Regions from separate parts of the Arthrobacter sp. TJ-270 genome, predicted to be linked through region 3. Evidence: predicted binding sites of a transcription regulator. Region 3 holds the regulator's gene; each other region holds the start of a gene.
The links. The regulator HrcA, encoded in region 3, represses chaperone genes, less so after heat shock. The targets are predictions, from matches to a motif close to TTNGCACTCGNNNNNNNCGAGTGCNAA.

Region 1 (10,420 bases), on a different contig from region 3:
TTCGCGCTGCTGGGGGCTGAGGGCGCCTTTGTTCATGGCCGTTATCCACCTTCGTTGTCGCGAATCGGTCCCTCAACCTTAGGCAATCAGCCGTTGGAAAGGTAGGGCGACAGCACTACCTCCACCCGCTGGAACTCCTTCAGATCCGAGTAACCGGTGGTTGCCATGGCGCGGCGCAGCGCACCGATCATGTTCGAGGCGCCATTGGTGTGATGTGACGGCCCCCAGAGCACTTCCTCAAGCGGCCCCACCGTACCGACATTCACCCGGTCGCCGCGGGGAAGCTCACTGTGGTGCGCTTCCTGCCCCCAATGCCAGCCCTTGCCGGGGGCTTCCTCGGCGCGGGCCAGCGCGGAGCCCAGCATGACGGCGTCGGCTCCGACCGCAATGGCCTTCACGATGTCCCCGCTTGCGCCCATTCCGCCGTCCGCGATGACGTGGACGTAGCGGCCGCCCGATTCGTCCAGGTAATCCCGGCGGGCGGCGGCAACATCCGAGATGGCCGAGGCCATCGGCGCATGGATCCCGAGGGCGCGGCGGGTGGTCGTCGTCGCTCCCCCGCCAAAGCCGACCAGGACGCCGGCCGCACCGGTGCGCATGAGGTGCAGCGCCGGTGTGTAACCGGCGGCGCCGCCGACGATCACCGGGACGTCGAGCTCATAGATGAACTGCTTGAGGTTGAGGGGTTCCTCGTTTTTGGACACGTGTTCCGCGGAGACAGTGGTGCCGCGGATGATGAAGATGTCGACGCCGGCGGCCAGGACTGTCTTGTAGAACTCCTGCGTGCGCTGCGGGGTCAGCGAACCGGCAACCGTGACGCCGGCGTCGCGCATTTCAGCCAGCCGGCTGGTAATCAGTTCAGCCTGGATCGGGGCCTCGTAGAGCTCCTGCATCCGACGCGTGGCCGCGGGGCTGAAGTCCTCCGTGGAGAGGCCGGCAATCTCTTCGAGGACGGGCGTGGGGTCCTCATAGCGGGTCCAGAGTCCCTCGAGGTTGAGCACGCCGAGGCCACCCAGCTTGCCCATCGCGATTGCGGTGGAAGGCGACATGGCCGAGTCCATGGGGGCTGCGATGACCGGCATCTCAAACTGGTATGCGTCAATCTGCCACTGGACCGAGACGTCCAGTGGGTCGCGGGTGCGGCGGGACGGGACCACCGCAATGTCATCGAGGGAGTATGCCCTGCGTCCGCGCTTGCCTCGGCCGATCTCAATCTCATAAGTCACTGGTCTAGGTTATCCCAGCTCGAATCGCGGTCCTGCTTCGACGAAAGCCAGGACGGGATCAGCTCACCGTCCCCGTCCTGTCCTCACCCACCAGCTGGCTTTCGAACATCCTGAAGTAGCGTCCGCGCAGTGCCACCAGTTCTGTGTGGGTGCCGGACTCGACGACGCGGCCGTCCTCGAGCATGTAGACGACGTCGGCTTTCTCGATGGTCGCCAATCGATGGCTCACCGCGATGATGGTGTGCTCGCGGTCGGCAAACAGACGTCCGAAGATTCGGTGTTCGGCGAGCGCATCTATTGCCGAGGTGGGTTCATCCATCACGATGAATGTTGCGTCCCGGTAGAAGTTCCGTGCCATCGCCAGGCGCTGCCACTGCCCACCCGAGAGTCCGCTGCCCTTGCGCCCGCGCGGGTCTTCCATCCAGTTGCTGACGTGGTTCTCGAAGCGGCCCGGCAGTCTTTTGATGAAGTCTTCGGCTTCGGCGTCGTGGGCTGCGCGCACGATGCGTTCGTCATCCCGCAGCTCGGAGACGTCGCCAAAATAGATGTTGTTGGCTGCGGTCGCAAATTCGTACTTGAGGAAGTCCTGCGACATGACTGCCAGGTGCCGGTGCCAGGAGGAGATCTCAATGTTGGCAAGGTTCTCACCGTCCAGCAGAACGCGCCCGGCGCTCGGCTGATAGAGGCCGGCGAAAATCCGGATGAGCGTCGATTTACCGGCACCGTTCTCCCCGACGATGGCGACGTGCTGTCCGCTGCGGATATCCATCGAGATTCCCTTGAGCACCTCGATGTCGCTTCCGGTGTAGGTGAACCGGATGTCTTCAAGGCGCACGGACGACGGCGCCCGCTGCAACCGCCGTTGGCCTTCGACGGCGACGGGATACCCCATGAACTCCTCGTAGTCCTTCAGGTTCGCCAGGTCCTCGTCGATGGAACTGAGCGAGGTGACGAGACTGGTTGCCGTTCCCAGTGCGCGGCTGACGATCTGCTGCACGTAGAGAAACTGGCCGACAGGCTGGGCGCGGACGATGATCTGGCCGACCACCCAGATCAGTGCGATCACCTCGGCTCCGTACTGGAGCGAGTCAGCGAGCAGCTGCCTGGGGATGTATTTGCGCTGGAATTCGAGACGGCGTTTCTCATCGGCATCGCGGAGCCGGGACCGCAGGTCCATCAGATAACCCACAATGCCGTAGAGCCGCATTTCAGCGATGTGCTGCGGGCGCATGAGATTCGTTTCGATCATCCGCCGCTGCCGCCGCGAGTCGACTTGGGTGTTCCAGTGGGCCATCTGTTCACGAGAGAGGCGGAACTGCAGATACACGCTGGGAACGATGGCCACCAGCACGATCAACGCGATCCACCAGCTGACCAGTACCAGTGCGCCGATGGCGAGCACCACCGAGACAAGCTGCGTGAAGATTGCCGCAATGCGGTCCAGCACCCGCGAGTAGGAGTCGGAGAACCTGCGGGCGCGGTCGTAGAGATCGACGGTTTCCTTGTCGTCATACCGCCAGAACTCAAGCGCGAGGAACCGCTCATACATCAGGTCACCTACGATCGCCCCGACGCGGAAGCTCAGCACCTGCTGGATATAGCGGTCGACGCCGTTGAACCCGCCCCACAGCAGGCCAAGGACCGCGGTGATCACCACATACACGATGGCCTGCCCACCGGCATCAGGGTCACCGGCGTACGCCTCGGCAAGCGCCGTCGTCGTAAGCGCAGCGAAGTAGGTGGTGACCAGCGGCAGGACGGCAGCTATGAGCGAGCCGACCACTTTCATAGCGACGCCGCCCGGCGACGCCTTGATGCTGACCTTCAGCACCTGCCCCACCGCACGGGCGTACGGCCGCAGAGCAGGCCGCGGACGAGCCGGCCGCGGTGGGCGCAGGGACTCGTCGCTCATCTGCTCTGTCCGGCTATTCGGCTTGCTACCTGGACCGTCTACTTCGAACTGCTACTTGGACCCGTAATTGGGCGCCTCAACGGTCATCTGGATGTCGTGAGGGTGTGATTCCTTCAGCCCGGCAGATGTGATCCGGACGAACTTGCCCTTGGCCTTCAGCTCCGGGATGGTGCGCGCCCCGGTGTAGAACATGGTCTGGCGCAGGCCACCGACCAGCTGGTACGCCACGGACGACAGCGGGCCCCGGTAGGCGACCCGGCCCTCAACGCCCTCGGGGATGAGCTTGTCATCACCGCTGACGTCACCCTGGGAATAGCGGTCCTTGGAGTAGGACGTGTTCTTGCCGCGGGTCTGCATTGCGCCGAGAGAACCCATGCCGCGGTAGGTCTTGTACTGCTTGCCGTTGACGAAAACCAGTTCGCCGGGAGCTTCAGCCGATCCAGCGAGGAGCGAGCCGAGCATGACGGTGTCCGCACCGGCGACCAGTGCCTTGCCGATGTCACCCGAATACTGCAGGCCGCCGTCGGCGATGACCGGAACGCCGGCGGGAATTGCTGCCTTGGCGGACTCATAGATGGCCGTCACCTGGGGGACGCCGACGCCGGCTACCACGCGGGTGGTGCAGATGGAACCCGGTCCCACGCCCACCTTGATGCCGTCAGCACCCGCGTCGATCAGCGCCTGCGCGCCCTCCCGGGTAGCGGCCTGACCGCCGATGACGTCTACGTGCCCGGCGGCTTTCTCGGCTTTGAGCCGGGCGATCATCTCGAGGACGCCGGCGCTGTGGCCATTTGCCGTATCGACGAACAATGCGTCCACACCGGCGTCGACCAGTGTCATGGCGCGTTCCCAGCCGTCGCCGAAGAAACCGATGGCGGCTCCGACACGGAGGCGGCCCTCGTCGTCCTTGGTGGACAGCGGATACTGTTCCGCTTTCGTGAAGTCCTTGACGGTGATGAGGCCGCGGAGGATGCCGTCGTCGTCGACAAGGGGAAGCTTCTCGATCTTGTTCTTGCCCAGAAGGCCGATCGCATCCTCACCGCTGATGCCCACGTGGCCCGTGACCAGCGGCATCGGGGTCATCACTTCGCGGACCAGCCGGTGCGGGAACTCGTGCTCGGAGACAAACCGGGTGTCGCGGTTGGTGACAATTCCGAGGAGCCTGCCGTCGCCGTCGACCACGGGAAGGCCCGAGACGCGGTAATGGCCGCAGAGGTCATCGAGCTCGCGCAGGGTGGCGTCAGGGCCGACGGTGACCGGGTTGGTGATCATGCCGGACTCGCTGCGCTTGACGCGGTCCACCTGCTCGGCCTGGTCGGCGATCGACAGGTTGCGGTGGATGACGCCGAGGCCGCCCTGGCGCGCCATGGCAACCGCCATGCGGGCTTCGGTGACGGTGTCCATGGCGGAGGACAACAACGGGGTCTGCACACTGATGCGCTTCGAAACCCGGGAACTGGTATCCGCTTCGGACGGGATGACGTCAGTATGTCCGGGCAGCAGCAGGACGTCGTCGTAGGTCAGGCCAACAAAGCCGAAGGGATCATGGGGGGTCGACTGTTCGCTCAACGCGGCGCCTCTTTCGGGGGGATGCTGTGGGAGTATCGCCAGTGCGGTGGACCGGCGCGTTCCGGCTTCTATCGTAGAACGAATGGAATCCATCCCCTATTCCAATGACCCCTTTAAAGATGTGAAACGAGCAACGTTCCGGCCTTCGGGGAAGACCGGAACGTTGCTCGAGCGCCCCTGGCGGCCAAGTGCTGCCGGTGGCTGGTGCCTTTAGTGGCTATGTGCCGCTAGTGGCTGTGGCCGTGGTGCTCTTCTTCTTCGGCCGGCTTCTCAACCACGAGGGTCTCGGTGGTGAGAACCAGTGCGGCGATCGAAGCTGCGTTGCGCAGGGCCGAGCGGGTGACCTTCACCGGGTCGATGATGCCGGCATCTACGAGGTTCTCGTAGTCGCCGGTGACGGCGTTGAAGCCGTGGTTGACATCAAGCTGGCCGACCTTGTCAACGACAACGTAGCCCTCGAAGCCTGCGTTCTCGGCGATCCAGCGCAGCGGCTGGACCAGTGCACGGCGGACGAGGCCGACGGCGGTAGCCGCATCGCCCTCGAGCTTGAGCACAGCCGGGTCTTCTTCGAGGACCTTCGAAGCGTGGATCAGCGCGGAACCGCCACCTGCGACGATTCCTTCTTCCAGGGCTGCGCGGGTGGAAGAAACAGCATCTTCGATGCGGTGCTTCTTTTCCTTGAGCTCAACCTCGGTGGCTGCGCCGACCTTGATGACTCCAACGCCGCCGGCGAGCTTGGCGAGGCGCTCCTGGAGCTTCTCGCGGTCCCAGTCAGAGTCCGTGCGCTCAACCTCGGCGCGGATCTGTGAAACGCGATCGGCAACATCCTGCTCGCTGCCTGCACCGTCAACAATGGTGGTGGCGTCCTTCGTCACGGTGATGCGGCGGGCCGTGCCCAGCACTTCGAGGCCGACCTGGTCGAGCTTCAGGCCCAGATCCGGGGAAACGACCTGCGCACCGGTGAGGGTGGCGATGTCCTGGAGCATGGCCTTGCGGCGGTCACCGAAACCGGGAGCCTTGACCGCAACAACGTTGAGGGTGCCGCGGATCTTGTTGACCACCAGGGTGGACAGTGCTTCGCCCTCGATGTCCTCAGCGATGATGAACAGCGGCTTGCCGGCCTGCAGCGCCTTCTCGAGCAGCGGCAGGAACTCCTGCAGAGCGGAGATCTTGCCCGAGTTGATCAGGATCAGCGCGTCTTCGAGGACGGCTTCCTGGCGCTCGGGGTCGGTCACGAAGTAGGGGCTCAGGAAGCCCTTGTCGAACTGCATGCCTTCGGTGAGGACGAGCTCGGTCTGCGTAGTCGAGGATTCCTCGATCGTGATGACGCCGTCCTTGCCGACCTTCTCAAAGGCTTCGGCGAGCAGGTCGCCCACTTCCTGGCTCTGGGCCGAGATAGCGGCAACGTTTGCGGTCTGCTTGCCAACGACCTCGCGGGCGTTTTCGAGCAGGCGGCCGGCAACGGCCTCGATGGAGACCTCGATGCCGCGCTTCAGTGCGCCCGGGGCCGCACCGGCAGCAACGTTGCGCAGGCCTTCCTTGACCAGTGCCTGTGCGAGGACCGTGGCCGTCGTCGTGCCGTCACCGGCAACGTCGTTGGTCTTGGTTGCAACTTCCTTGGCGAGCTGTGCGCCGAGGTTCTCGAAGGGGTCGTCGAGCTCAACCTCACGGGCGATGGTCACGCCGTCGTTCGTGATGGTGGGGGCGCCCCACTTCTTGTCGAGGACGACGTTGCGTCCGCGGGGGCCGAGCGTCACCTTGACGGTGTCGGCCAGCTTGTCGACGCCGGCTTCCAGCGAGCGGCGAGCGGCGTCGTTAAACTCCAACTGCTTTGCCATTGTATTGGTTACGTTCCTTTCAGGCTTGTGCAGGGATGCGCTTACTTACAGGAAAGAACCCCGGCCGAATGTGACCGGGGTTCTTCTGCACAACTACTTGACGACGATCGCCAGAACGTCGCGGGCGGAGAGAACCAGGTACTCCTGGCCACTGTGCTTGACTTCGGTTCCGCCGTACTTGGAGTAGATGACGACGTCGCCTTCAGCTACGTCGACCGGAACGCGGTTGCCGTTGTCGTCAACGCGGCCGGGGCCTACTGCGACGACCTCGCCCTCCTGGGGCTTTTCCTTGGCGGTGTCCGGGATAACCAGACCGGAAGCGGTGGTCTGCTCGCCTTCCAGCGGCCGAACAACAATACGATCTTCAAGAGGCTTGATAGAGACCGACACTCGGACCTCTCCTTCACTTGGTTTGAATGAATCTGGGGTTTCGAGCAGGCGCTGACCGTCGTCGCGGTGCCGGTTGGCGCATCCTCGAAGGATTAGCACCCTCATAGCGAGAGTGCCAAGTCCGACTTTATGCAACGGTTAGCACTCGGTCAAGGCGAGTGCCAAAGTGTCACTGCAAAGCAGGTGGGGGATCCGATCCGGGAGAGTGACGTCTAGACTGAAGAGCCCGGCCCAGCCCCCTCGCCGAAAGCGGTACCTTGACCCAGAACCTCCTTGAGCCCATCCTGACTCCCGAGGGCTGGGAGCTGCTCAACTCGCTCGGACCCTACTCCGAGTCCGAAAGCCTCCGGCTCAACGAACAGCTCCGCGCTGCGGGCCACTCCCCCGAGGTGGTGAACGCGGCCCTCACCCAGTCCCGGCTGCGGGCCAAGGCCCAGGCCAAGTTTGGTCCCTTCGCCGCCCGGATGCTGTTCACGCCCGCCGGACTCGAGCAGGCGACCAGGCTCAACGTCGCCGCCCGGCACGCCCAGCGTTACGTCACAGCCGGGCTACAGAAGGTGGCCGACCTCGGCTGCGGCATCGGCGCCGACTCGATGGCCCTGGCCACCCTCGAACGCGACGTCACCGCCGTCGAACTTGATGAAACCACCGCGGCAGCCGCCACGATGAACCTCCTGCCTTGGTCCAACGCCACGGTGGTCAACGCTGACGCGTCAACGGTGGACCTCAGCGGGTACGACGGCGTCTGGCTGGATCCGGCCCGAAGGACCACTTCCAGCTCGGGCACCAAACGCCTCTTCGACCCGGAGGCCTTTTCGCCTCCCCTGTCCTTCGTCGAGAGCCTCGCCGATACAGGGATGCCGGTCGGCGTGAAGCTGGGCCCTGGGATACCCCACGACGCCATCCCTCCGAACTGCGAAGCGCAGTGGGTCTCAGTGGACGGCGATGTCACCGAAGTCGTCCTCTGGTTCAATGCGCTCCGCCGCGACAACGTCCGCCGCAGCGCCCTGCTGATCGGCGCGGCGGGCGCCACGGAACTCACCAGCAATACCGACTTCGGCGAGGACGACGCCCCGCTCGGTCCCGTCGAGGGGTACCTCTACGAGCCGGATGGCGCCGTGATCCGCACGGGCCTGGTTGCCGACGTCGCACGGCGCATCGGCGGACACCTGGTCGATCCGCACATCGCGTACATCTGCGCGCCGGAACTGGTCGAAACCCCGTTCGCGAGGCCCTACCGGATCCTTGACGTCATGCCGTACAACGTGAAGGCCCTGAAGTCCTGGGTCAAGGCAAACGACATCGGCGTCCTCGACATCAAGAAGCGCGGGACCTCCGTCACCCCCGAGGAGCTGCGCAAACAACTGCTCGCCGGCTCGAAGAAGTCAGTCCGCAAAGCCACGCTGGTACTGACGAGGATCGGTGAAGACCGCGTCGCCGTCGTCGTCGATCCGGTGCTGGGCTAAGGGGAAAAACTAGGCCGGCCGGCGCGAGAATTCGCCCGCCTCGCGGATCTGCTCAGCCGTCGGCCGCACCCCGGTGTAGAGCACAAACTGTTCGGCGGCCTGCAGCGCGATTACCTCGGCACCCGTAATCACGGGCTTGCCTGCTCGCCGGGCAGCCTGGACAAGCGGCGTTTCGGACGGCAACGCAACGACGTCGAACACCAGCGACGATGAAGCAATCGCCTCGTCGCTGAATGACTGGACCTCCTCGTCCTGCCCTGCCATACCGAGCGGGGTCACATTGATGAGCAGGTCCGCGGTGGAATCGCCGGGCTCGGCCTGCCACTCGAACCCGTACAGCCCCGCCAGGCGCCTGCCTGCCTCTTCGTTCCGGGCCACGACGGTGACCTGCGTGAATCCCGCATCCCTCACGGCCGCCGCAACAGCCTTGGCCATTCCGCCTGATCCGCGCAACAGAACCGACGACGACGGCGTTACCTCCGTCCGCTGTCCGATCAGTTCGGCGACCGCAAGGTAGTCGGTGTTGTACGCGGTGAGGACGCCGTCGTCGTTCACGATGGTGTTCACCGAGTTGATCGCCAGCGCCGAGGGATCCATCCGGTCCATCAGCGGGATCACGTCCTCCTTGAACGGCATGGACACGGCGCACCCGCGAATCCCCAATGCCCGGACACCTCCGATGGCGGCCTGCAGGTCCGTGGTGGTGAACGCCTTGTAGATGTAGTTCAGCCCAAGCTGGTCGTAAAGCCAGTTGTGGAAACGGGTTCCGATGTTGCTAGGCCTCGCAGCGAGGGAAATACACAGGACCATGTCTTTATTCAGGATCGGCACCCGTCAATTATGACCTGCGCCCTTCACGTCCTCCAGCGTGGAACCATCACCAAACTTCTGCTTCGAAATAATGCTGACTTTCCCGTTGGTCTCCAGCACAATCGCCGCGACGTTGGAAAGGTCACCGTTGCCCTGCATTCGGGCGGCCTGGAGAAGTTCCGATTTCGTCAGCCGGTTCCTGCGGAGGTCCTCTTCCTGGACCTGGCCATCTCTGAACAGGAGAACCGGACGGGAAGTGATCGCTCCCCTGAACCCAGGCCAGCGGGACGACAAAAAGGCCACGATGAACTGCAGCGCCGCCAGCAGGGCGAGTGCGAACGCTCCCTCAGTCCAGGAGACATCGGAACTGAGCAGGATGGTTGCCAGCGTGGATCCGAGTGCGACCGTGATGATGAAATCGAAGATATTGAGTTGGCTGAGGGTCCTCTTGCCCGACAATCGAAGAACGACGACGAGAAGGACGTAGGCGGCGGAGCCGACCAGCAGTACCCGACCAACATCAGCCCAGCTATCGAACCACATACCGACTCCCAACCTGTTCCTGATCATTCATGCTTTTCGCTCCTCGCGGCGTGCATGTTGTGCCTCTTCTCACGAAGGCTTGACCTTCACACTAAGTCCCAGAGGCGTCTTCAGCGACCGTAGAGCATGCCCTCTGCACTACTATTGAGGTCAGTTCTCACCCGCGATGGCGCGATACCGAGGCAAATTTTCCCCACCGTCCGGTACCGGTCAGGAGCACATACCCATTGAAGATAGAGTTCGCGAAGTCGGAGCAGTCGACCCTCGGCGTTGAGTGGGAGCTCGCACTTGTTGACCGGTATAACGGCGACCTGGTGTCCGTGGCCAAGGAAGTGCTCCGGGGCGTCAACGAGCGTCATCCTGAGCTCCAGGCCGACGACGAACACCCCCACATCAAGCAGGAACTCCTCCTCAATACTGTCGAGATCGTCACGGGAATCTGCCACACCGTCGCGGAGGCCAAGGAGGACCTCAGCCGGTCACTCGCCGCGGTACGCGAGGTGACTGACCCGATGGGCGTCGAGTTGTTCTCCGCCGGATCCCACCCCTTCAGCGCACCGCGTTCCCAGCCTGTGACGGACAAGGAACGGTACTCCAAGCTCATCGACCGCACCCAGTGGTGGGGCCACCAGATGGTGATTTACGGCGTCCATGTCCACGTGGGCC
Region 2 (10,420 bases), on a different contig from region 3:
CCAGTCTTGTAGGGATGCGCCGTTTTCGCCAGTGGCGGCAGCGGGCACAACCGCCCGGTCAGTCGCCGAACTGCTCCTCGTACCGGGCCACGTACTGATCCCACAATGCCGGGTCCTGCCCGAGGGAGCGTTCATTCAGGTAATCGTCCAGGCCCATCAGCGTCAGGTGCCAGCCTGCCGCCGACCGGGCGATGTCCTGGCCCTCCTGAATGGTGTTGGTGAGCGTGAGGAGGCTGCCGCCGTCGTCGTCGTCCTCAATTTCCCAGCGCAGGACTTCCTCATCCCAGGTGTAGGCGAGCAACCGGGGCTTTTCCGCCTCCAGGACGGTGCCCTCCATGGCCTTCTGGCCGGGGAATTTGAAGGTGACCACGGCACCCGGCCGCGGCAGGATATCCAGCTGGCACGGGAACCAGTACTTGAGTTTCTCGGGCTCGGTGAGGTGCTTCCAGAGCACCCTGGCCGGTGCGTTGAAGCGCATTTCGAACCAGAGGGCGGGTTCTCCATCGGCAAGCGTCTTGGTAACCATCGGTTCGGAGTTCACCTAAGCAATCGTAGACCGGCACGGGCAACACTGGTTCACTAGGAACATGAGAGCGATCTGGAAAGGCGCAGTAGCGTTTGGGCTGGTCAACGTCCCTGTGAAGGTTTACAGCGCCACGGAGGACCATGACATCAGCCTCCATCAGGTCCATGACAAGGACGGCGGCCGAATCCGCTACCAGCGCCGATGCGAAATCTGCGGAGAAATCGTCGAGTACAAGAACATCGACAAGGCGTACGACGACGGCGAGCGCACCGTCGTCCTCACCAGCGAAGACCTTGCGTCGCTCCCCGTGGAAAAGAGCCGCGAGATCGAGGTGGTCGAGTTCGTTCCCAGCGACCAGATCGACCCGATCATGCTCGACCGCGCCTACTACCTTGAGCCCGATTCAAAATCGACGAAGGCGTACGTCCTGCTCCGGCGCACGCTGGAAGAAACTGACCGGACTGCGATCGTGCAGTTCTCTCTCCGACAGAAGTCACGGCTCGCGGCGCTGCGCGTGCGCGGTGACGTACTGATGATTCAGACGCTCCTCTGGCGGGACGAGGTACGGGAGGCCACCTTCCCGTCCCTCGACGAGAAGGTGCGTATCTCCTCCAAGGAGAAGGAAATGTCCGCGGCCCTGGTCGAGTCATTCTCCTCCGACTTCGATCCCGAGAATTTCAAGGACGAGTACCAGGAACAGCTGCGTACCCTGATCGAGGCGAAGCTCGAAAAGGGCGAAGCTCTCGATACCGAGGAAACGTTCGGGGAAGGTGAAGAGGGCGACGGGTCAGGGAACGTGCTCGACCTCATGGAAGCACTTCGCCGCAGCGTCGAGAAGAACCGCGAAAAGAAGACCGCGGCGGGTACAAAGAAAACATCGAAAGCAGCATCAAAGAAAGGCGCATGATGGGATTCATACGGAATGATCTGGGGCAGCAGACAGTGGTGCGCCCGCCCAACGCTCCCATCATTGGATGGGCGCTCCTGGGCGCGGCATCCATGATGGCGCTTGAGGAAAAGAACCGGCAGGCGCTCTCGGCAGCCAGTAAGGGGTGCCTAATGCTCTGGGCGGCGCTGGAAGTGACGCAGGGAGAGAGCGGCTTCCGCCGGACCATGGGCAGCCTGACCTTGGGCTGGCTGGCCCGGAATCGTTAGTCAGGACGCCTGGCCCCCGACCAGTGGGTCTTCGGGCGCTTCTTCGCGTTCCTTCTCCAGGAGTTTTCGGTCCCGTACCAGCCGGAGCGCTGTGACCAGCAGGATGCCCCCGACGACGTTGAACACCACGGTGTAACTGAACCAGCCCAGCCAGTCCTGGTAACTGATATCGGCACCGGTCTGAATGGCGCCGAAGATCAGCAGCGAGTCGAGGATCGAGTGGAAGAGTTGCAACCCTGACAGCAGGAAGCCTCCGACGACGGCGGCGGCCAGCTTGCCGCTCATCGCCTCGGTCCCGTGCTGCATCCGCGTCATGAGCGTGATGGTGCTGCCGCCAAGCACGGCCAGGCACACTGTCTGCCAGCTGAAGCCGGCGCCGACGTAGTGTTCGGCCGCAGTGACGACGGTCGGGGTCCACTGCGGGAAGGCTGTCATCACCAACGCCATGAAGAGCCAGCCGCCCGCGAGGTTAGCGAACAATGTGCCAGCCCACAGTTTGCCGAGTTGGCCAATAGTGGCTTGCTTGGCAGTGACGGCAGCAATCGGGACAAGGAAACCCTCAGTGAAGAGCTCACTTTTCGCGAGGAGAAGCGCTATCAGACCGGCGCTGAATGCGACTCCAGCCAGTAGATGACTATCCGTCTGATGGAGTACCGCCAGGTAGGCCATGACGCCGATGCCTATTTCAAAACCACCGAACAGCCCTGTGATGAGGACATCGGGGAAAGTGCGGTGCAGGCGCTGGGCACCTTCGTCGACGGTTCGGTCGAACGACTCCTCGATCTCATCCTCGACCGGGCCGGGTGTGTTGCCGAGTTCCCGCCGTCGCGCGTCGCGGTCGTTCTGGTGATTCTCCAAGCGCCTCGCCTATTTTCCGTTGAAGTATTCGCGATCGGGCAGGACTTAACCCTCCTGGGGCTCTTCACCGCCTTGCCTGCCAACTCGATGCTACGGCGCAGGGTAGGGCGCCGATTTCAACGACTTCGCGAGGTGAACCGCGTTCGCAGTCATAGCGGAAATGGTCGAGGCAACCGGATCAGGCACCTGGTCGAGGTCCTTGAAATCCACCGTCTGCATCGCCTCTCCCACCCAGTACACGCCGCCCTGGGCAGGAACCGTGAAGCCGATGTCGTTCAAACCCTGATGCATCTCCGCGGTGACGTGGTGGGCGCCGTCCTCGTTCCCGACGACGGCGGTGAGTGCCACCCTGTTGTACATGATAGGCCTGCCGTCATCATCGGTGGAGGACAGATCCGCATCCAGCCGCTCAAACACGCGCTGCCCAATGCTGCTCATGTGGCCCACCCAGATTGGAGCGGCGAGGAGGAAAATGTCCGCGTCCAGGATCTGCCGCCGGAGCTGCGGCCACTGGTCCCCCTCACCCATGTCGATTTCCACGCCGGGAGCCACGTTGTAGTCCACGACCCGGGCCGACGACGTCGTTACACCCTGCTCCTCCAGCTTGCTGAGAATGCGGCTGGCCATAAGGCCAGAGCTCGATTCAGCGGGTGAGGGGCTGAGCGTGCAGATCAGCGCAAATGCTTTCAGGTTTTCCATGGGGGTTCCTTCCACTCTGTACACGATCTTCGTCGCCGTTCCCGTCGTGGACGGGACAGCTTACTGGCGGTACCCCTCCACCTGGTCGATCGGCCGGGCCTCTGCCTCCTGGGGACTCTCCCCCGCATCCTGCTTTGCCCGCCTCTGGCGGAGCAGATCCCAGCACTGATCGAGTTCCTCCTCGACCCGCCGCAGGCGGCCCCGCCGGTCTTCGGCGGAGTCACTCTCATCGGGGGAGGAATCGCGCAGTCCGTGCTCCTCATCGACAAGGGACTGAATCCGCGCCAAAATGTCCTGATCATTCATGACAAACTCCTTCGCTGGCTTCGAGAAGTGCTCGCCCGCTGGGATGTCCCGAGACAGGCCGGGATAGACAGGCTACTTAGTGTCCGCCCGAATATCCACCGAAAGGGGCGTTTGCGTGATCACTCCATCGATGCCCTAAACTGACTGGGAACTATTTGCCTGTGTAGCTCAGTCTGGTAGAGCATCCGCTTCACACGCGGAAGGCCCGGGGATCGAGGCCCCGCGCAGGCACTGTTCGTAGCCCGTCCCGCCACCCGCGGGACGGGTTTTTTCGTGGGCTTGCGTTCGTTATGAGCGAACAAAAAGGAGTTAGCACTCCATGGGGTCGAGTGCTAATCTACCTACAGGTTGAGCGAACAAGGCTCAACCCCAGCACACTAGATATTCTCAGGGAGTGAACCATCATGGCTATGAAATTCGACCCATTTCGCGAACTGGACCGCGTGGCCGGCGCACTTCTGGATACCCGCCAGGGCCTGCGCCTGATGCCGATGGACCTCTACCGCGAGGGCGACCACTACATCCTCAGCGCTGACCTTCCCGGCATTGACCCGGGGTCAGTTGATATTGACGTCGACGGGCAGCTGCTCACCATCCGCGCCGAGCGCACGCTGCGCAACGTTGAGGGGGTCAAGTGGCTCACCCGCGAACGTGACAGCGGATCCTTCCTCCGGCAGCTGAACCTTGGTCAGGGTATCGACATTGACGCCATCTCCGCACGGTATGAGAACGGTGTCCTCAGCGTCACCATCCCGGTCAGCGAGCGCGCGAAGGCCCGCAAGATCGAGGTGGTCTCAGGCGAGGACGCCCAGCCGGTACGGGGCGACAAGGCTGTGGAAGCCTAATCCCCCTTCACCGAACCACAGCAAAAAGAACGACGACGACGGGCTGCGACCCGTCGTCGTTCTTTCTCCTCTGGAAGGTTACCGGCCTCGAACCGTGCGGTGCTTGTCCCGCAGCGCAAGCGCGAGAGCAATCATGGCGATAGCGAGGACCAGGTGCAGGATGTTGTCCCCTGCGTTGAAGGGGACAAAGTTGGCATCTGAGTCATGCGGGACAATCAGCCCATAGATGAACAGAACGGCATAGATAACGCCTCCCCACAGGAGGAAGTTATAGGCGCCGGTCGCCGATTTCGCCATTACCACACCAGCTACGCCGAACAGGAGGTGAACGATATTGTGCAGGACGGAGACCTGGAAGATCCCGAGCAGGAACGCTTCCGAGCCAGGACCCGCAATGGAAAACTGATCGTAGTTGCTGGTGATGCCCGGAATGAATCCGAGGATACCGATAAGCAGGAAGACTATTCCGACTGCGAGCGCGGCTTTCTGGATGTTGCTTCGGGTTGTAACTCCCGGGTCCGATGAGTGTGTGGATGCCATTGCTATATCCCCTCTGATCTGCCGGCGTGGCGGGGCGTCGGCGTTTGTTCTTGCGAGATGATGAACAGCACTTCCCGCCACTGGTAATGCCAGACTGACACAATGAAGTGGAAATAGAAAGCATGCTTAGTTAACTTTTCGATAACCCTTTGTCTGGTTATCGACCCTTGCGGTGCCTGCCGGACCTTGGGGAGGATGGTGCATGACATTCTCACCAAAGACTGCAATAGTGACGGGATCCAACTCGGGTATTGGACGGGCGACTGCGGTGGCCCTCGCCGAGGCCGGAATGGACGTCGGCATCACGTGGCATTCCGGAGAAGAGGGGGCGAAGCAAACCGCGCGGGAAGTAGAGCAGCGCGGACGCCGGGCGGTGATCGCTCACCTGGACACCTCCGACCCCGAGGCGGGGGCAGCTGTGGTTGATCACCTCGCAGAAGAGCTCGGCGGGCTCGACGTCTTCGTCAACAACGCGGGCATGAACAAGCCGATGCCCTTCCTCGAAACAGATTTCGACACCTGGCGGACCATCCTGACGGTCAACCTCGACGGCGCGTTCATCTGCATGCAGCGCGCGGCGCAGAGAATGATCGAAGCCGGCAACGGCGGACGGATCATCGCCGTCACCAGCGTGCACCAGGAACAGCCACGCGTCGGCTCCACTGCATACGACGCTTCCAAACATGCGCTCGGCGGGCTTGTGCGCACCATGGCGCTTGAACTGAGCCATCTCGGCGTGACCGTGAATGCGGTCCTCCCTGGTGAGATCTCCACGCCAATGAATGATGCCGAGGATGAGGACCCGAAAGAGGTCGACCGCCCCGGCATCCCGATCGGCCGTCCAGGTGCTGCCATGGAAGTCGCATCAGTGATCGCCTTCCTCGCAACGCCGGCGGCCAGTTACGTCAACGGCGCGTCGTGGGCCGTTGACGGCGGGATGCTGCAGATGGGACCGCAGGCCGGCTCGCACCTTCACGACCACGCGTGGCGGAAGGGCTGAGGTCGTTTTGCTGTCACTAGTTTTTTGCTTGTTTGCCTAGTTTTTGTCCAGACTCCATTCACCAAACATTCAGGAAGGCCCAATAGTGTGGCGTCAGTCACACTTCAGAGAGGCTCTTCCATGACCACTTCGCAGCACCAGTCCCTGACCGACTTTTCCGCTTTGAAGCGCGGCCAGCAGGTCACCTTGCGCCACCAGTCCGGCAACCAATACACGGGAGTATTGGACGATCGCGCAGACGATTCCTCAGTAGTCTGGGTCCGTCTTGACGACGGTGCGGGACGGCGCCTCTTCCACCGCGAGGACGGATACAGCATCGGATATTGACTGCATCACCCTCAGGGCACCGGTGCCCAGGCGCTCCCCCGCTCAGGCCCGACCCACGGCGAAGAGCTTCCGGACGTCTTCTGCATTGAGGGACTGCTGGCGGTATTCGTCCATCAGCACACCAAGGACGTTCTCCGCATACTCTTCATTGGTGGAGGCGATCGCCTCCTTCGCGTACGCCACCCGCACGTTGTTGGCGTACGCATCCGCCGCAGTCTGAGCTATGCAGTTGTGTGTCGCTACGCCGGCGAGGACAACCGTATCCACGCTGAGATTGCGTAGACGCTGCAGTAGATCGGTACCGAAGAAGGCGCTGTCCCGTGTCTTCACCAATTCCGGAAGTCCGTCGATGTCCAGCCCGTCAACGGGCTCCGCCTGTTCCGTGCCGCTGAAAAGGAATCCCTGGTCGTCGTCGAGCATGCTCAGGGTCCACGTCGATTTGTCCCGCTGATGCTCCGTGCGGATTACATAGACCGAAATACCGGCTTCACGGGCATCCGCGATGGCCGAGTTACATGCCTTGACCAGCGGATCCTGCTGCCGTCCGAGGGTTTCATCCTCGAAGAACGCCTTCTGCATATCGATAATCAGCAGCGCAGCCGTCATGTCTCTTCCTTCCCTGTTGCGGGTCCATTGCGACCATTTAGCCAGCATACTTACGTTCCACCCGTGCGGCGGGGTGGCTGCATACAAGACAAGGGCAAACAACTGGGCCTCCTCGGCCTACTTGTTGACTGTTAACAGTCGAGCGACTAATGTGAGTCCTGACACAATGCCGTCGTCGGCGGTCGTGACCGCTAAGGAGCGCGTTTCGCCGAAACCGGAGAAATCCACACGAGGTGAACACCCATGGAATCGACCACAGAACAGATCGCGCCTGACGCGGAGCGTCTACAGCGAATCAAGGAAGCGGCCCACCGCATCCGAACCAATGCGCTCATCCAGGCCGAGGTGCAGGGGCAGGGTTACATTGGACAGGCGCTCGATCTGGCCGACGTACTCGCCGTCCTCTACACCGACCAGCTCAAGCTCGATCCTGCCAACCCTGAGTGGGAGGACAGAGACCGATGCCTGCTCTCCATCGGCCATTACGCCATTGCGCTCTACGCTGCGCTGGCTGAGGCGAAGTTTTTCCCGCGCGAGGAACTGGAAACCTACGCAACCGACGACTCGCGACTGCCCATGTCGGCGATGGCTTCCTACACGCCCGGCGTGGAGATCTCCGGTGGATCGCTGGGCCACGGACTCACGATCGCAAACGGGGTGGCGCTCGGCCTCAAGCGAAAAAGGAACCAGGCCTTTGTGTACAACATCCTGTCCGACGGCGAGTTGAACGAGGGCTCTACCTGGGAAGCGGCTGCGGTAGCCGCACACCACGCGCTGGACAACCTCATCGCCATTGTCGATTTCAATGACCAGCAGGCCGATGGAAAGAGCTCATCGACCCTCGGCATGGAGCCGATCGACGGCAAATGGGAGGCTTTCGGCTGGATCACCCGACGCGTTGACGGCAACGACATCTCCGCCGTCCTCACCGCTCTGGAGGAGTTGCGCGCCGCAGATGCTGCCCAACCCCGCTGCCTGATCGTGAACACCAAGCTCGGCAAGGGCGTGCGGTTCCTGGAGAACCGGGAAAAGCTGCACTTCATGTCCGTTGCCCCTGATGAATGGAAACTGGCCCACCAGCAGCTGAAGGAGTCGTTCGAAGCATGAGCACCACCCAGAAGAAGAGACTGACCTCGGATGCGATGAGTGCATCCCTCGCCCATGAGGGCCAGCGCGTCACCGCCGCTCCGCTCGGCCACGCGCTCGTCCAATTGGCGGAGCAGGATGAACGGATCGTGGGTCTTTCCGCCGATCTGGCCAAGTACACCGACCTGCATATCCTGCGCGATGCCATGCCGGATCGTTTCTACCAGATCGGCATGGCCGAGCAGGCACTGCTCGGAGCCGCAGCAGGCCTGGCGCTGGAAGGCTTCGTCCCCTTCGTTTCGACCTACTCGGTCTTTGCCACACGCCGCGCCTATGACTTCCTCTGCCTGGATATCGCCGAGGCAAACCTGAATGTCAATATGGTGTGCGCGCTGCCCGGTCTCACCACCGGCTATGGTCCTTCCCACCAAGCCACGGAAGACGTTGCCATCCTCCGCGGCATGCCCAACCTGACCATTGTTGATCCCTGTGATGCGGTCGATATTGAGCAGGCCGTCCCCCAGCTGGCTGCACACGAGGGCCCGACGTACATGCGCATTCTGCGCGGCAAGGTCCCGAGGGTCCTCGACGAGTACGACTACACGTTCCAGCTGGGTAAGGCCCAGTTGCTCCGTGACGGTGCAGAAGTGCTGCTCATTTCCACCGGCCTGATGACCGAGCGTGCGCTGGAAGCAGCGAAGGCGCTGGCGCTCGACAAAGTAGACGTGGCCGTCTTGCACGTGCCGACTCTGAAGCCATTGGACGAGGCCACCATTCTGCGCGAGCTGGCTCGGGACCGAGTGGTTCTCACCTGTGAGAACCACACAATCATCGGCGGCCTCTTCGACGCAGTGGCACACGCTGCGGTGCGTGACGGCGTTCATCGCCGCGTCACCCCGATTGGGTTGCCCGACGAATTCCTTGACGCCGGCGCCCTGCCCACCCTCAACGACCGCTACGGGGTCAGCACCTCGAAGATCGTTGAGCGGGTCAAGAGGCTACTGAACCCCCCGCATACGGAACGCGCGGACTGATAGCCGCTCGAGCTCGGCCACTCCTTGAGGTGATCCCCGGCGAGGTCTAGCGTTGGCCACACGGAGGTATTGGGCGGAACTGATCAACCGCCGTATAGAAGGAGAACTGGCTGTGAAATCACTTTGGCTTGAATCGTCACCGCGCATCCCAGTCGACGCCTTCCAGGAGGGCGGCCAGTACGACTCTGTGATCGTCGGTGCCGGCATCACCGGGCTCACCCTGGCCGCGCTGCTTGCGCGGTCCGGCCAGCGCGTTGCGGTCCTGGAAGCCCGCACCGTCGGAGCGGTTACCACGGGAAACAGCACGGCGAAGGTGTCACTGCTGCAGGGCACCCGGCTGTCCTCGATCATCAAGCATCACGGCGCGGCCCTGGCTCGCCATTACGTCACCGGAAACCGCGAAGGCCAGAGCTGGCTGCTCCGGTTCTGTGACGAGAACGGAGTTCGCCACGAGCTGCGCGACGCAGTGAACTACGCGGTAACCGACGACGGCGCCCGCCTCCTCAGTGACGAACGCGATGCGTGCGCGAACTCCGGACTCACCGCCGTTCTGGGGGACTCTTCGGAACTGCCCTTCCCGGTGACGCGCACCCTGCGCGTACCAGGCCAGGCGCAGGTACACCCGATGGAGGTGCTCGCGGCACTGGCCGTCGACCTGCGGAAACATTCCGGCCACCTGGTCGAGGGCGCAAGGGTGACGGGGGTGAAGGCGGGCAGTACAAAGGGCGAACGAACCACCGTCCAGACCTCCGTCGGTGAGGTGTCAGCAGCCCACGTGGTCATCGCCACGGGTACTCCGATCCTGGACCGCGGCGGACACTTTTCCGTCCTCCAACCGCACCGTTCCTATGCGGTCGCTTTCACGGTGCAGGATGAGATCCCCAACGGCATGTACCTCTCGGTCGATTCGCCCTCCCGGACGTTGCGCAATGCCACGGTTGAAGGCCGGCCGTATCTCATCGTGGGCGGCAACGGGCATGCCGTCGGGCGCCAGGCGCACACCCAGTCCCTTGTCGATGACATCATCCGCTGGACCCAGGAGCACTTCCCCACTGCACAACCGGCATTCAATTGGTCGGCGCAGGACTACCGACCGGCGTCGTCCGTTCCCTATGTCGGCAAGATGCCGGTGGGAGGCCAGTCCATCTACACCGCCACCGGTTTCGACAAGTGGGGCTTCACCAACGGAGTAGCTGCAGCCCTGGCCCTGTCCGCGGAAATTCTCGGTGGGAACATGCCCTGGGCGAATGAGCTCTACAAAATCCGCGTGGGCAAACAGGATGCACTCAGCACCGCGAAGACCAATGCCGGTGTGGGCCGCGAAATGGTCGCCGGTTGGCTGGGAGGGCTGGTTCGATCCTCCCACGCTCAGCCGCCTGAGGGTCAGGGCGTCGTCGTGCGCAACGGTGCGCGGCCGGTCGGGATTTGCCAGATCGAC
Region 3 (10,420 bases):
ATGAGTTCAGTGTGGCCCTGGAACAGGGAACCTATCTCGTTGAGGTGTACGAGGCGTCGGAGGCGGATCCCGGATCCGGGCCTGCTGCCGACGACGTCGCCGATGACAAGCTGGTCAGCATCCGCTGACCGCCGGCTATCAGCCGTTAGCTGCCGGAAATCCGAGGGCTACCAGCGGCCGGAGAGCTGGTTGAGCACAGCAAGCGCTGCCGGCCCGGCCGTCGAGGCGCGCAGGACGTTATTTCCGAGCTGGACCGGCAAGGCTCCGTGGTCGGCGAACAGCTCGACCTCCTGCGGGGCGACTCCCCCTTCCGGGCCCACGATTACGGCCAGCGTCCCTTTTCTGCCTCCCGGGTCACGGTTCCAGTAACCCGCGAGAGATTCTTGCGCTTCCTCGTGGAGCAGGATCGGGTGATTAACGCCGTCAAGCCATCGCCCGAGGCCCCGGCTGTCCAGCACATCGAGGACGTCCGGAACCCGGGTGCGCCGACTTTGCTTCGACGCGGTACGGACCAGGGCTTCCCACTTCGCGCGTCCCTTTACAGCTTTGTCGGCACGCCACCGCACAATGCTGCGGTCTGCCTGCCAGGGCAGAACAGCGTCAACGCCGAGTTCGGTAGCTGCCTCGACTGCCAGCTCCGCGCGGTCCCCCTTCGCCAGGGCCTGGACCAGGACAATGCGGATTTCAGGGAGTGGATCGAAGGAGATCCTGTCCACCGTCACTACGACGGCGGCAGGCGCCGCATCGACGACGGTGCAGCTCAGACGGTGCCCCTGCCCGTCCACCACGTCGATCGTTTCTCCGGGAACCACACGCTTCACGGTTGCAGCGTGATGGGCTTCCTGACCTCGCAGGGTGATGCTTGCGCCGGTGACAGCGCTTTGAACGTCTTCGGGTTGACCGAAGAAAGCCTGGTTGGTCATGGTCCGGGCTACCGCTCAGAGATTTCCGAGGCGCTCGCGCAAGCGGGCGAATACCCCTGATCCGCTGCTGGCCAGCTGACCTTCGGCGAACTGTTCGCCGCGCATTTCCGCCAGACGTCGAAGGAGCTCCTCCTGAGCGCCGTCGAGGTTCCGGGGGGTCTCGACGCTCAGGTGTACCAGGAGATCTCCCCTGCCATATCCGCGCAGATGCGTAACTCCAAGACCTTTGAGCGCGATCACTTCGCCGGACTGGGTACCGGACTTGATCGTGAGTTCCTGATCACCGTCGAAGCTGGTCATGGTCACGGTGGTGCCGAGAGCTGCCGCTGTCATGGGCACGCTCAAGGTGGCGTGAAGGTCGTCGCCCTCCCGCAGGAAGGTCGGGTCGCTGTTGACCCGGATTTCGACGTAAAGGTCCCCCTGGGGGCCGCCCGCCGTGCCTGCCTCCCCCTGACCCGAAAGCTGGATTCGCGTACCCGTTGAAACACCGGCGGGCACCTTGATCGTCAGGCTGCGGCGTGATCGTATACGCCCGTCCCCGTTGCACTCGTTGCAGGGGTGCGGGATGACGGTTCCGTACCCCTGGCAGGTGCCGCAGGTCGCCGTCGTCATAACCTGGCCCAGGATGGACCGGACCGCGCGCTGGACCTGCCCGGACCCACCGCAAATATCGCAGGTTCTCGGCGACGTCCCGGGCTGTGTGCAGGATCCGTCACAGGTGGGGCATACTGCCGCAGAGTCCACTTCGATCTTCTTGTTGGAGCCGAAGACCGCATCCTTCAGATCGATACGGACGGCGATGAGGGCATCCTGGCCGCGCTGGGTACGTGACGGCGGACCGCTGGGACCGCCTCCTCCGAAGAAGGTCTCGAAAATGTCGTGGAAGGCGAAGCCCGGGCCGGCATAGCCGCCGCCGAACCCGTTGTCGGTGCCGTTTTCGTTTCCGGTGGTGTCATAGACGCGCCGCTTCTGCGGATCCGAAAGCACCTCGTATGCGCGGGTGACCAGCTTGAACTCCTCAGCCGCTTCAGGGCCGACGTTGACGTCCGGGTGGAGTTTGCGGGCGAGCTTGCGGTACGCCTTCTTGATTTCTTCGCCGCTGGCATCGCGTGCAACGCCAAGGACATCGTAGTGATTACTCACTCCTGCACATCACTTCCTGTTATCTCACCGCGTGAGCGGCTGCTGTTCATGGGATCCGTCATCCGGTCACGATTCATCGAGGATGCGGGAAAGGTAACGGGCTACCGCTCTGACGGCAGCCATGGTGGTGGGGTAATCCATTCTGGTGGGTCCGAGTACCCCCACCTTCGCCAGCGCGTCCGGTCCGTAGCCGGTGGCAATCACGGACGCCTCGGCGAGACCGCCGTAAGGGTTTTCCCGACCTATGCGGACAGAGACACCGAGTGCGTCCTGCTCCATCTCCGAAAGGAGGCGAAGCATGACTACCTGTTCTTCAAGTGCTTCCAGGACGGGGCCGATGGTGAGGGGAAAGTCCAGCGTCGAACGGGCAAGGTTGGCCGTGCCGGCCAACACAATGCGATCCTCGCGGTTGGCAGCCGACAACTGTTCCAGACCGTGTGCAAGTGCCTGGCCCAGCGGCTGCAGCGCTGGGGAAAGCTCCGCAGCGCAGGCGCCAAGTTCCTGCGGTACCGACGGCAGCCGCACGCCCGACACTTTCTCAAGGAAGCGCTGACGCAGCTCCGCAAGTGCAGTCTCGGTCGCATCGGCGGGGACGGGCACTACCCGCTGCTGTACCGCTCCGTTGGTGGAAATGAGCACCACAAGCACGCGGGTCGGTGCGAGCAGGACGAACTCGATGTGGCGGACGGACGCCGCGCCCAGGTGCGGGTACTGCACCACGGCCACCTGATTGGTGAGCTGCGCGAGCAGTCGAACGGTGCGGTCCAGGACGTCATCGAGATCTTCCGCGTTTTCCAGCAGCGCCCGGATAGCCCGCTTCTCCGGTGCCGACAGCGGCTTCACCTCGGCGATCCGGTCAACGAACAGGCGGTAACCCTTATCTGTGGGGATACGGCCGGAACTGGTGTGCGGGGCGGTAATAAGGCCTTCTTCTTCCAGAAGCGCCATATCGTTGCGGATAGTCGCCGAGGAGACACCCAGCTTGTGGCGTTCAACCAGAGCCTTGGACCCCACCGGCTCACGGGAATGAACGTAATCCTCAACGATGGCTCGCAGGACTTCAAGCCGCCTGGGCTCACTCATGTTCACCTCCGATGTACTTCGCTGCCCGCTTCTTGAGTTAGCACTCAACACGCCTAAGTGCCAAGTCTAATACGTCTGAGGCGATTGTTAGCATTGGCTCTGCCTGTCCGAACGGCAGGGATTGCGGAAGCGAGAGAAGTCACATGTCGTATCACCAGTGGGGCGCACAGGACCTCTCCCAGCCCCGGCGCGCCGTAATTGAGAAGATCGAGGCCCGCCCCGGTGTCGTTCTTGAGGATGTCCAAAGCGGGTTCGTGGGCGAGATCCTTCGCACCGAGAAGTCCGGAGGGATGCACGTGATGATCCTGGAGGACCGCCGCGGCAAGCGGCGCACGTTCCCGCTCGGGTTCGGTTTCCACTATGAAGGTTCGCCCGTTGAGCTGATTCCTGCCGTGAAGCAGGCCGCGGTATCACAACGGACTGCTTCAGGTTCCGTTCGGGTTGCGGGCCAGCGCGCACGCACTGCACGGGCGAGCAGGATCTGGGTTGAAGGCCGCCACGACGCTGAACTCGTGGAAAAAGTATGGGGAGACGATCTACGGGTCGAGGGCATCGTCGTCGAGCCGTTGCACGGGGTCGATGACCTTGCAGGCGTGGTGCGTGATTTCGCACCGTCCAGCGGCCGCCGTCTGGGCATCCTTGTAGACCACCTTCTGCCGGGTACCAAGGAAGCCAGGATAGCGGCCGAAGCCATGAAGGTACCGGGTGCTGCGCACAACGTGCTGATCGTGGGGCACCCCTACGTCGACGTCTGGCAGGCCGTGAAACCGCGTGCACTCGGACTCGAGGCGTGGCCGGTCATTCCCCGCGGCGAGGACTGGAAAACCGGGATCCTGACCCGCCTGGGCTGGCCGCACTCCACCCAGGCAGATGTTGCGGCCGGCTGGAAACGCATCCTGGGCGGAGTCAATACCTATGCTGATCTCGAACCGTCACTGCTGGCCCGCGTCGAGGAAGTCATCGATTTCCTGACCATACCGGGATCAGGCGCATAGGCGCGCCGGGCTCCGGCAGGTGCGGGCGACCCTGTCCGACCTGTCCACCAAGTACCCTTAGGAAGTAAGTTCTGCGCGAATGCGCGGTGAAGTCCTCCAGTTTGAAGGAAGTTTCGTTGTCTAACAGCGCAGACCGGCACGGTGACGCGTCGTCACGCCCTGCACCCCCGGACAATGTCCCCGCATTCCAGGGTGCCAGTCCCAGCGCTCCACCGCTGACTCCGGCGGAGGACCGGCAGTGGGCAACGCTCGCCCATTTCCTCGGAATTTTGGGCTTCGTCCCGTCACTGATCATTTTCCTGATCTACCGGGACCGCGGGCCCTTCACGGAACAGGAATCGAAGGAAGCGTTCAACTTCACCTTTCCCCCTAGCATTGCTGCGGCAGTCTGCCTGCTGTTGTCCCTGCTACCCGGAATCGGCGGGATCTTCGCAGTCCTCAATGCCCTCATCTGGGTGACCCTCGCCGGGTTCGCAGTTGCGGCGGGAATCCACGTGAACCGCGGTCGGCCGTACCGCTACCCGTTCAACCTGCGTATCTTCCACTAGAAGATCAGTTGGGCAGGAGGCGGCGAACGACGGCGTCAGCAAGCAGCCGCCCCCGCCCGCTCAGGCGCACAGTCCCCTTGAATGCCGCAGAGGGCTCGATCAGCCCGTCGGCAATCAGTCCGGCGACCGCGCGGCGTCCTTCCGGCTGCAGTGCGGCAGTCGGATACCCCTCGGCAAGCCTGCTGCGCAGGAGGACATCCTCGACATAGCGGGCGTTGTCATCCAGTATTTCCCTGCCCGCAGCCGGTGAAGCGTCTGCCCCCAGACGCTGGGCGTAGGCGGATGGATGCTTTACGTTCCACCAGCGCGTTCCGCCTACATGAGAATGGGCCCCCGGACCGGCACCCCACCAGTCATGCCCTTTCCAGTAGGCAATATTGTGGCGGCACTGATCCCCTTCGGTACGCGCCCAGTTGCTCACCTCATACCAGGACATTCCAGCTGACTGGAGCATCTTTTCGGCAAGTTCGTACTTGTCGGCGTGGTCGTCGTCGTCGACCATTGGAACCTCACCGCGCCGCATCCGCCTCGCCAGCGCAGTGCCGTCCTCAATGATGAGAGCGTATGCGGACAGATGATCCGGCTCGAGGGCAAGCGCGGCTTCGAGGGAGGTCTCCCAGTCCTGGAGCTCCTCACCGGGCGTGCCATAGATCAGATCAAGGCTTACCTTCAATCCGGCAGCGCGCGCCCACTCGACCGCAAGGGGCACCCTCGCCGGCGAGTGGGTCCGATCCAGTACGGCCAGCACGTGCGGCACCGCGGACTGCATGCCGAAGGACACCCGGGTGAAACCCGCACGGGCCAATTCCTCGAGCGATTCGGGAGTTACCGAGTCGGGATTTGCTTCCGTAGTCACCTCGGCTCCGGGTGCCAGGCCCCAAACGTCCTTCGCGGTCTGCAGCACCTGCGCCAGGTCCTGCGACGGCAGGAGCGTGGGCGTTCCCCCACCAAAAAACACAGTACTCAGCGGACGCTCGGCAACGCCGGAAGCGGTCAACACCCCGGCAGCGAAGTTGAGTTCCCGCTGAACAGAGAGCGCATAGTTGGCCTGCGACGCTCCCCCGCCAAGCTCGGCCGCTGTGTACGTGTTGAAATCGCAGTAACCGCAGCGGACAGCACAGAAGGGTATGTGCACGTACAGCCCGAAGTCACGATCGATCGCACCGGCCGCCGCCGCCGGAGGCAACACGCCGTCGGACGGAGCCGGGTCTCCGAGCGGCAGTGCGCTAGGCATGGTTGCGCTCCCGGCGGAGTACTGCAGTCACTTCTTGGCTTTGTCCTTGGACTCGTCCGACGACAACGCAGCGATGAACGCTTCCTGGGGAACCTCCACGCGGCCCACCATCTTCATGCGCTTCTTGCCTTCCTTCTGCTTTTCGAGCAGCTTGCGCTTCCGGGTGATGTCACCGCCGTAGCACTTGGCCAGAACGTCCTTGCGGATGGCCCGGATGTTTTCCCTCGCGATGATGCGCGCGCCGATCGCGGCCTGAATGGGAACCTCAAACTGCTGCCGAGGAATCAGTTCACGTAGCTTTCCGGTCATCATGACGCCGTAGGCATATGCCTTGTCACGGTGCGTGATGGCGGAGAAGGCATCGACCTGCTCTCCCTGGAGCATGATGTCGACCTTGACCAGATCAGCTACCTGGTCGCCGTCGGCCTTCCAGTCCAGCGAGGCATACCCCCGGGTCCTGGATTTGAGCATGTCGAAGAAGTCGAAGACGATCTCGGCAAGCGGGAGCCGATAACGTATCTCCACCCGATCCTCCGACAGGTAGTCCATTCCGCCCATGACGCCACGCCGGCTCTGGCACAGCTCCATGATGGTGCCGACGAACTCGTTGGGCGCGAGGATTGTCGCAGAAACCATCGGTTCGCGGACTTCCGCGATCTTGCCTACGGGGTACTCGCTGGGATTGGTGACGTGGACGATGTTCTTGTCCTCGAGCGTCACTTCATACTCGACGTTGGGTGCAGTGGAAATCAGGCTCAGGTTGTATTCACGTTCGAGGCGCTCGCGGGTGATCTCCAGGTGGAGCAGACCGAGGAAACCCACCCGGAAACCGAATCCCAGCGCGGCGGAGGTCTCCGGCTCATACACGAGCGCGGCATCGTTGAGCATGAGCTTTTCAAGCGCATCACGAAGCACCGGATAGTCCGCGCCGTCCAGAGGGTAAAGGCCGGAAAAGACCATCGGTTTTGGATCCGCATAACCGCTTAGGGACGCCGCGGCAGGCTTTGCCAGGTTGGTGACGGTGTCGCCGACCTTGGACTGGCGGACGTCCTTGACGCCGGTGATGAGGTAGCCCACTTCACCAACCCCCAGCCCCTTGGACGGCGTGGGCTCCGGTGAACTGACACCGATCTCGAGGAGTTCATGGCTGGCACGCGTCGACATCATCTGGATGCGTTCACGCGGGCTCAGGTGTCCGTCGACCACCCGGACATACGTCACGACGCCACGGTAGGTGTCGTAAACCGAGTCGAAGATCATGGCCCGGGCCGGTGCATCAGCGTCGCCCACGGGCGGGGGCAGGTCACGGACAATCTTGTCCAGCAGCGCTTCGACTCCGACGCCGGTCTTTCCTGAAACCAGCAGAACGTCCTCGGGCTTGCCGCCGATCAGGTTCGCCAGCTCTGCCGCGTACTTCTCGGGCTGGGCCGCCGGCAGGTCAATCTTGTTCAGCACGGGAATGATCGTGAGATCGTTTTCCATCGCGAGGTAGAGGTTGGCCAGGGTTTGCGCCTCGATCCCCTGTGCGGCATCCACCAGGAGGATTGCCCCCTCGCACGCGGCCAGCGATCGTGACACCTCATAGGTGAAGTCCACGTGGCCTGGAGTGTCGATCATGTTGAGGGCGTGGCTCACGCCGTCAAGTTCCCAAGGGAGTCTCACGGCCTGTGACTTGATGGTGATCCCGCGTTCACGCTCGATATCCATGCGGTCCAGGTACTGGGCCTTCATGTCCCGCTGCTCCACCACGCCGGTGAGTTGGAGCATGCGGTCGGCCAGTGTGGATTTGCCATGGTCGATATGGGCGATGATGCAGAAGTTCCTGATGATCGCGGGATCCGTGGCGGAGGGCACCGGAGCGGTGCGGGCCATGGGTGACACTCGGTACCTCTTACTTTGTGGGACTTCGGGATGTCCGCGGGAGAACGACGACGCCGGCGCCGCAGACCGCGCGGAAATGTGCAGATCCCATTCTCCCATGGGGACGTCTCGAGCCTGCAATCTGGCGGGTACGCTGGCCCCATGTCATCCCTCGGGCAGTCACTGTTCCGTTTTGCTGCATCGGCATTGAAGTCGATCGCCACCCGTCCGCGCCGAGCCCGCAGCGCTCCTCAGGGCCGCTATAACCCGCAGCCCGGGAACACCGCCGATCCCGGGGAGATCGTCTGGACGTGGGTGCCGTACGAGGAAGACCCGAGTCAGGGTAAGGACCGGCCCGTTCTGATCATCGGGCGCGACGGCGGTGCTCTCCTCGCTCTCATCGCTCACCTCTCGGGACCGAAACAACGCCGAGTACCAACATGATGGATACGTTGATATCGGGAGCGGCGCGTGGGACAAGCAGGGCAGGCCCAGCGAGGTCTACCTGGACCGTCTACTCACGATCAACCCGCGGGACGTACGGCGCATCGGCGCCACCCTTGACCGTCAACTCTTCGATAACGTCATGTACCGGCTGGAACGCGCGTCCGGACAGTAAGACTGTCAACCGCCGTTCGCGAATCGCCGACCAGGGCTCTGGAGGCGAGGGCCCTCGAGTTCTGGTAGCCTATATAGCTGTGTGTCCGCGCAGGTCGACGGGCACTTCGGCTCGGTCGCCACGGTATCCCCACGCCGCTCAGTCTCTGGCCGCACCGAAAATCCCTCACGACCAGTCCGCAATACAAAGAGAGTCTTATACGTGGCAAATATCAAGTCCCAGAAGAAGCGCATTCTCACCAACGAGAAGGCGCGTCAGCGCAACAACTCGGTCAAGTCCGAGCTGAAGACGGCCATCCGCGCCGTCAACACCGCTGTCGAGTCCTCCGACAAGGATGCAGCGGTGGCTGCGCTCGCCGTTGCCGGCCGCAAGTTGGACAAGGCCGTAAGCAAGGGTGTTCTGCACAAGAACAATGCAGCCAACCGCAAGTCGGGAATCGCCAAGAGGGTTAACAACCTCGGCTGATTGCCCTTCAGTTTCAGCGTGCTGTGGCCGGCCCCCAGGGGCCGGCCACAGCTGTTTAACCTGTGTCGCCGATTCAGCTGTCAGGCCGCGGCTAACTCCATCAGCGGGATCCGCCCGTTGCGGATCCACCCAGTGCTATGGCCGTGACTGCGCGCTCCACCGCGTAGATTGGATCCTTCGCCTCACCCTTGACCTGGGCATCAGCTTCCGCGAGGACCTGAATGCAATGGTTGAGACCCTCGGGAGTCCACCGTTGGGCTTCGCGCCGCGCCTGGTCCACCTGCCAAGGTGCCATGCCTAACTCCTTGGCCAGCTGGGCAGAACTGCCCCTGACTCCATAAATCTTCGCGACGGCGCGGAGCTTCATGGCCAGTGCCGCAACCAGCGGCACGGGGTCGGCACCGGTCGAGAGCGCATGGCGAAGCATGGCGAGCGCCTGTCCGCCGCGGCCGGCCAAGGCGGCGTCAGCCACTTTGAAACCCGTTGCCTCGATCCGGCCGCCATAGTATTTCTCCACCGTTTCTGCGGAAATCACTCCGTCCGCATCCGAGGCGAGTTGATGGCAGGAGGCCGCCAGTTCGGAGAGGCTGGACCCCACCGCGGCGACGAGTGCGCGCACTGCGTCAGGCTCGATGCGGCGCCGTGCGGAACGGAACTCCGCGGCAACGAATTCAGCCTTGTCGGAGTCCTTCTTCAGGGGCTGGCACTCGACCAGGACCGCCTTTCCTGCCTTCAGTGCATCGAGCAGCTTCTTGGCGCGGGTACCACCGGCATGGTGCATGACGAGCACCACATCCGGGGCGGGATCTGTGATGTAATCCAGCGCGTCCTGCAGAAACGCATCATTCATCTGGGCAAGCCCTCGGGCTTCGATGATCTGCGTGCCCCCGAAGAGCGACGGACTGCCCAGCACGATCAGTGATCCGGCCTCATACTGCGCGGCGTCCAGACGGACTGTCTCGGCGTCGGGCTCAGCTTCCCGCATGCGCCGCCGAACGGATTCGAAGCCGCGGGAGGCGAGGTACTCTTCCGGACCGAGCAGCAGGATGACAGGTGCCGGGGCAACCTCGCGCCAGCTTGTAGCAACCGAAATTGCAGGGCTTGGGGACACAGACGGGCTCCTGATCATGAGGAATGGGCTGGCTCAACTTTGCCATGGGCGTGCGGAGCATCCAAGCTCAGCGCGTGGCCTTGATCTGCACGGCATTGCCCTCCAGGGAAAGCAGGATGGTTCCGCTCAGGTCTGTACGGAGAACTTGCACACCCGCCGCCTCGAGCGCGTCGAGTGTTTCGGGATGCGGGTGGCCATAGTCGTTCCCGCTACCGACGGATATGAGCGCCAGTTGCGGGGCGAATGCATCGATCATGCTCGCTCCACCATTGCGGGCGCCATGGTGCGCCACCTTCAGGACGTCCACCCCAACGTTAGTGAGCTTGGCATGGCCGGCCAGGAAGCGGCGGGCGGCATCTTCCTCGAGATCACCGGTGAACAGTATGTCGAGACCGGGGCTTCCCCGGTCTCCGGCCGCCGTCACGAGCACAACGGCGGA

Region 1: groES (co-chaperone GroES) is a predicted target of HrcA. The motif match lies at 7,074-7,100, and genes of this name have one in related genera.
Region 2: AC4D2M_RS07750 (Hsp20/alpha crystallin family protein) is a predicted target of HrcA. The motif match lies at 3,854-3,880, and genes of this name have one in related genera.

What each region holds. Positions count from the first base shown of each region.
Region 1 is NZ_JBZCNB010000001.1:457,705-468,124, forward strand. It holds gene AC4D2M_RS02125 (glycerol-3-phosphate dehydrogenase/oxidase) at 1-36, opposite strand, end outside; gene AC4D2M_RS02130 (GuaB3 family IMP dehydrogenase-related protein) at 87-1,226, opposite strand; gene AC4D2M_RS02135 (ABC transporter ATP-binding protein) at 1,285-3,138, opposite strand; gene guaB (IMP dehydrogenase) at 3,190-4,800, opposite strand; gene groL (chaperonin GroEL) at 4,935-6,545, opposite strand; gene groES (co-chaperone GroES) at 6,639-6,935, opposite strand; gene AC4D2M_RS02155 (class I SAM-dependent methyltransferase) at 7,193-8,401, shown strand; gene AC4D2M_RS02160 (shikimate 5-dehydrogenase) at 8,411-9,232, opposite strand; gene AC4D2M_RS02165 (DUF421 domain-containing protein) at 9,236-9,781, opposite strand; gene AC4D2M_RS02170 (glutamate--cysteine ligase) at 9,982-10,420, shown strand, end outside.
Region 2 is NZ_JBZCNB010000003.1:111,428-121,847, reverse strand. It holds gene AC4D2M_RS07785 (SRPBCC domain-containing protein) at 59-541, opposite strand; gene ku (non-homologous end joining protein Ku) at 588-1,433, shown strand; gene AC4D2M_RS07775 (hypothetical protein) at 1,430-1,681, shown strand; gene AC4D2M_RS07770 (formate/nitrite transporter family protein) at 1,682-2,539, opposite strand; gene AC4D2M_RS07765 (flavodoxin family protein) at 2,630-3,238, opposite strand; gene AC4D2M_RS07760 (DUF2630 family protein) at 3,299-3,544, opposite strand; tRNA gene AC4D2M_RS07755 (tRNA-Val) at 3,702-3,775, shown strand; gene AC4D2M_RS07750 (Hsp20/alpha crystallin family protein) at 3,949-4,389, shown strand; gene AC4D2M_RS07745 (DUF4383 domain-containing protein) at 4,468-4,929, opposite strand; gene AC4D2M_RS07740 (SDR family oxidoreductase) at 5,132-5,929, shown strand; gene AC4D2M_RS07735 (hypothetical protein) at 6,050-6,256, shown strand; gene AC4D2M_RS07730 (cysteine hydrolase family protein) at 6,299-6,862, opposite strand; gene AC4D2M_RS07725 (transketolase) at 7,106-7,969, shown strand; gene AC4D2M_RS07720 (transketolase family protein) at 7,966-8,982, shown strand; gene AC4D2M_RS07715 (FAD-dependent oxidoreductase) at 9,095-10,420, shown strand, end outside.
Region 3 is NZ_JBZCNB010000004.1:203,460-213,879, forward strand. It holds gene AC4D2M_RS10005 (GerMN domain-containing protein) at 1-128, shown strand, start outside; gene AC4D2M_RS10010 (16S rRNA (uracil(1498)-N(3))-methyltransferase) at 168-923, opposite strand; gene dnaJ (molecular chaperone DnaJ) at 939-2,066, opposite strand; gene hrcA (heat-inducible transcriptional repressor HrcA) at 2,133-3,149, opposite strand; gene AC4D2M_RS10025 (DUF3097 domain-containing protein) at 3,293-4,144, shown strand; gene AC4D2M_RS10030 (DUF4870 domain-containing protein) at 4,261-4,692, shown strand; gene hemW (radical SAM family heme chaperone HemW) at 4,697-5,926, opposite strand; gene lepA (translation elongation factor 4) at 5,954-7,807, opposite strand; gene AC4D2M_RS10045 (hypothetical protein) at 8,169-8,405, shown strand; gene rpsT (30S ribosomal protein S20) at 8,607-8,870, shown strand; gene holA (DNA polymerase III subunit delta) at 8,971-9,999, opposite strand; gene AC4D2M_RS10060 (ComEC/Rec2 family competence protein) at 10,049-10,420, opposite strand, start outside.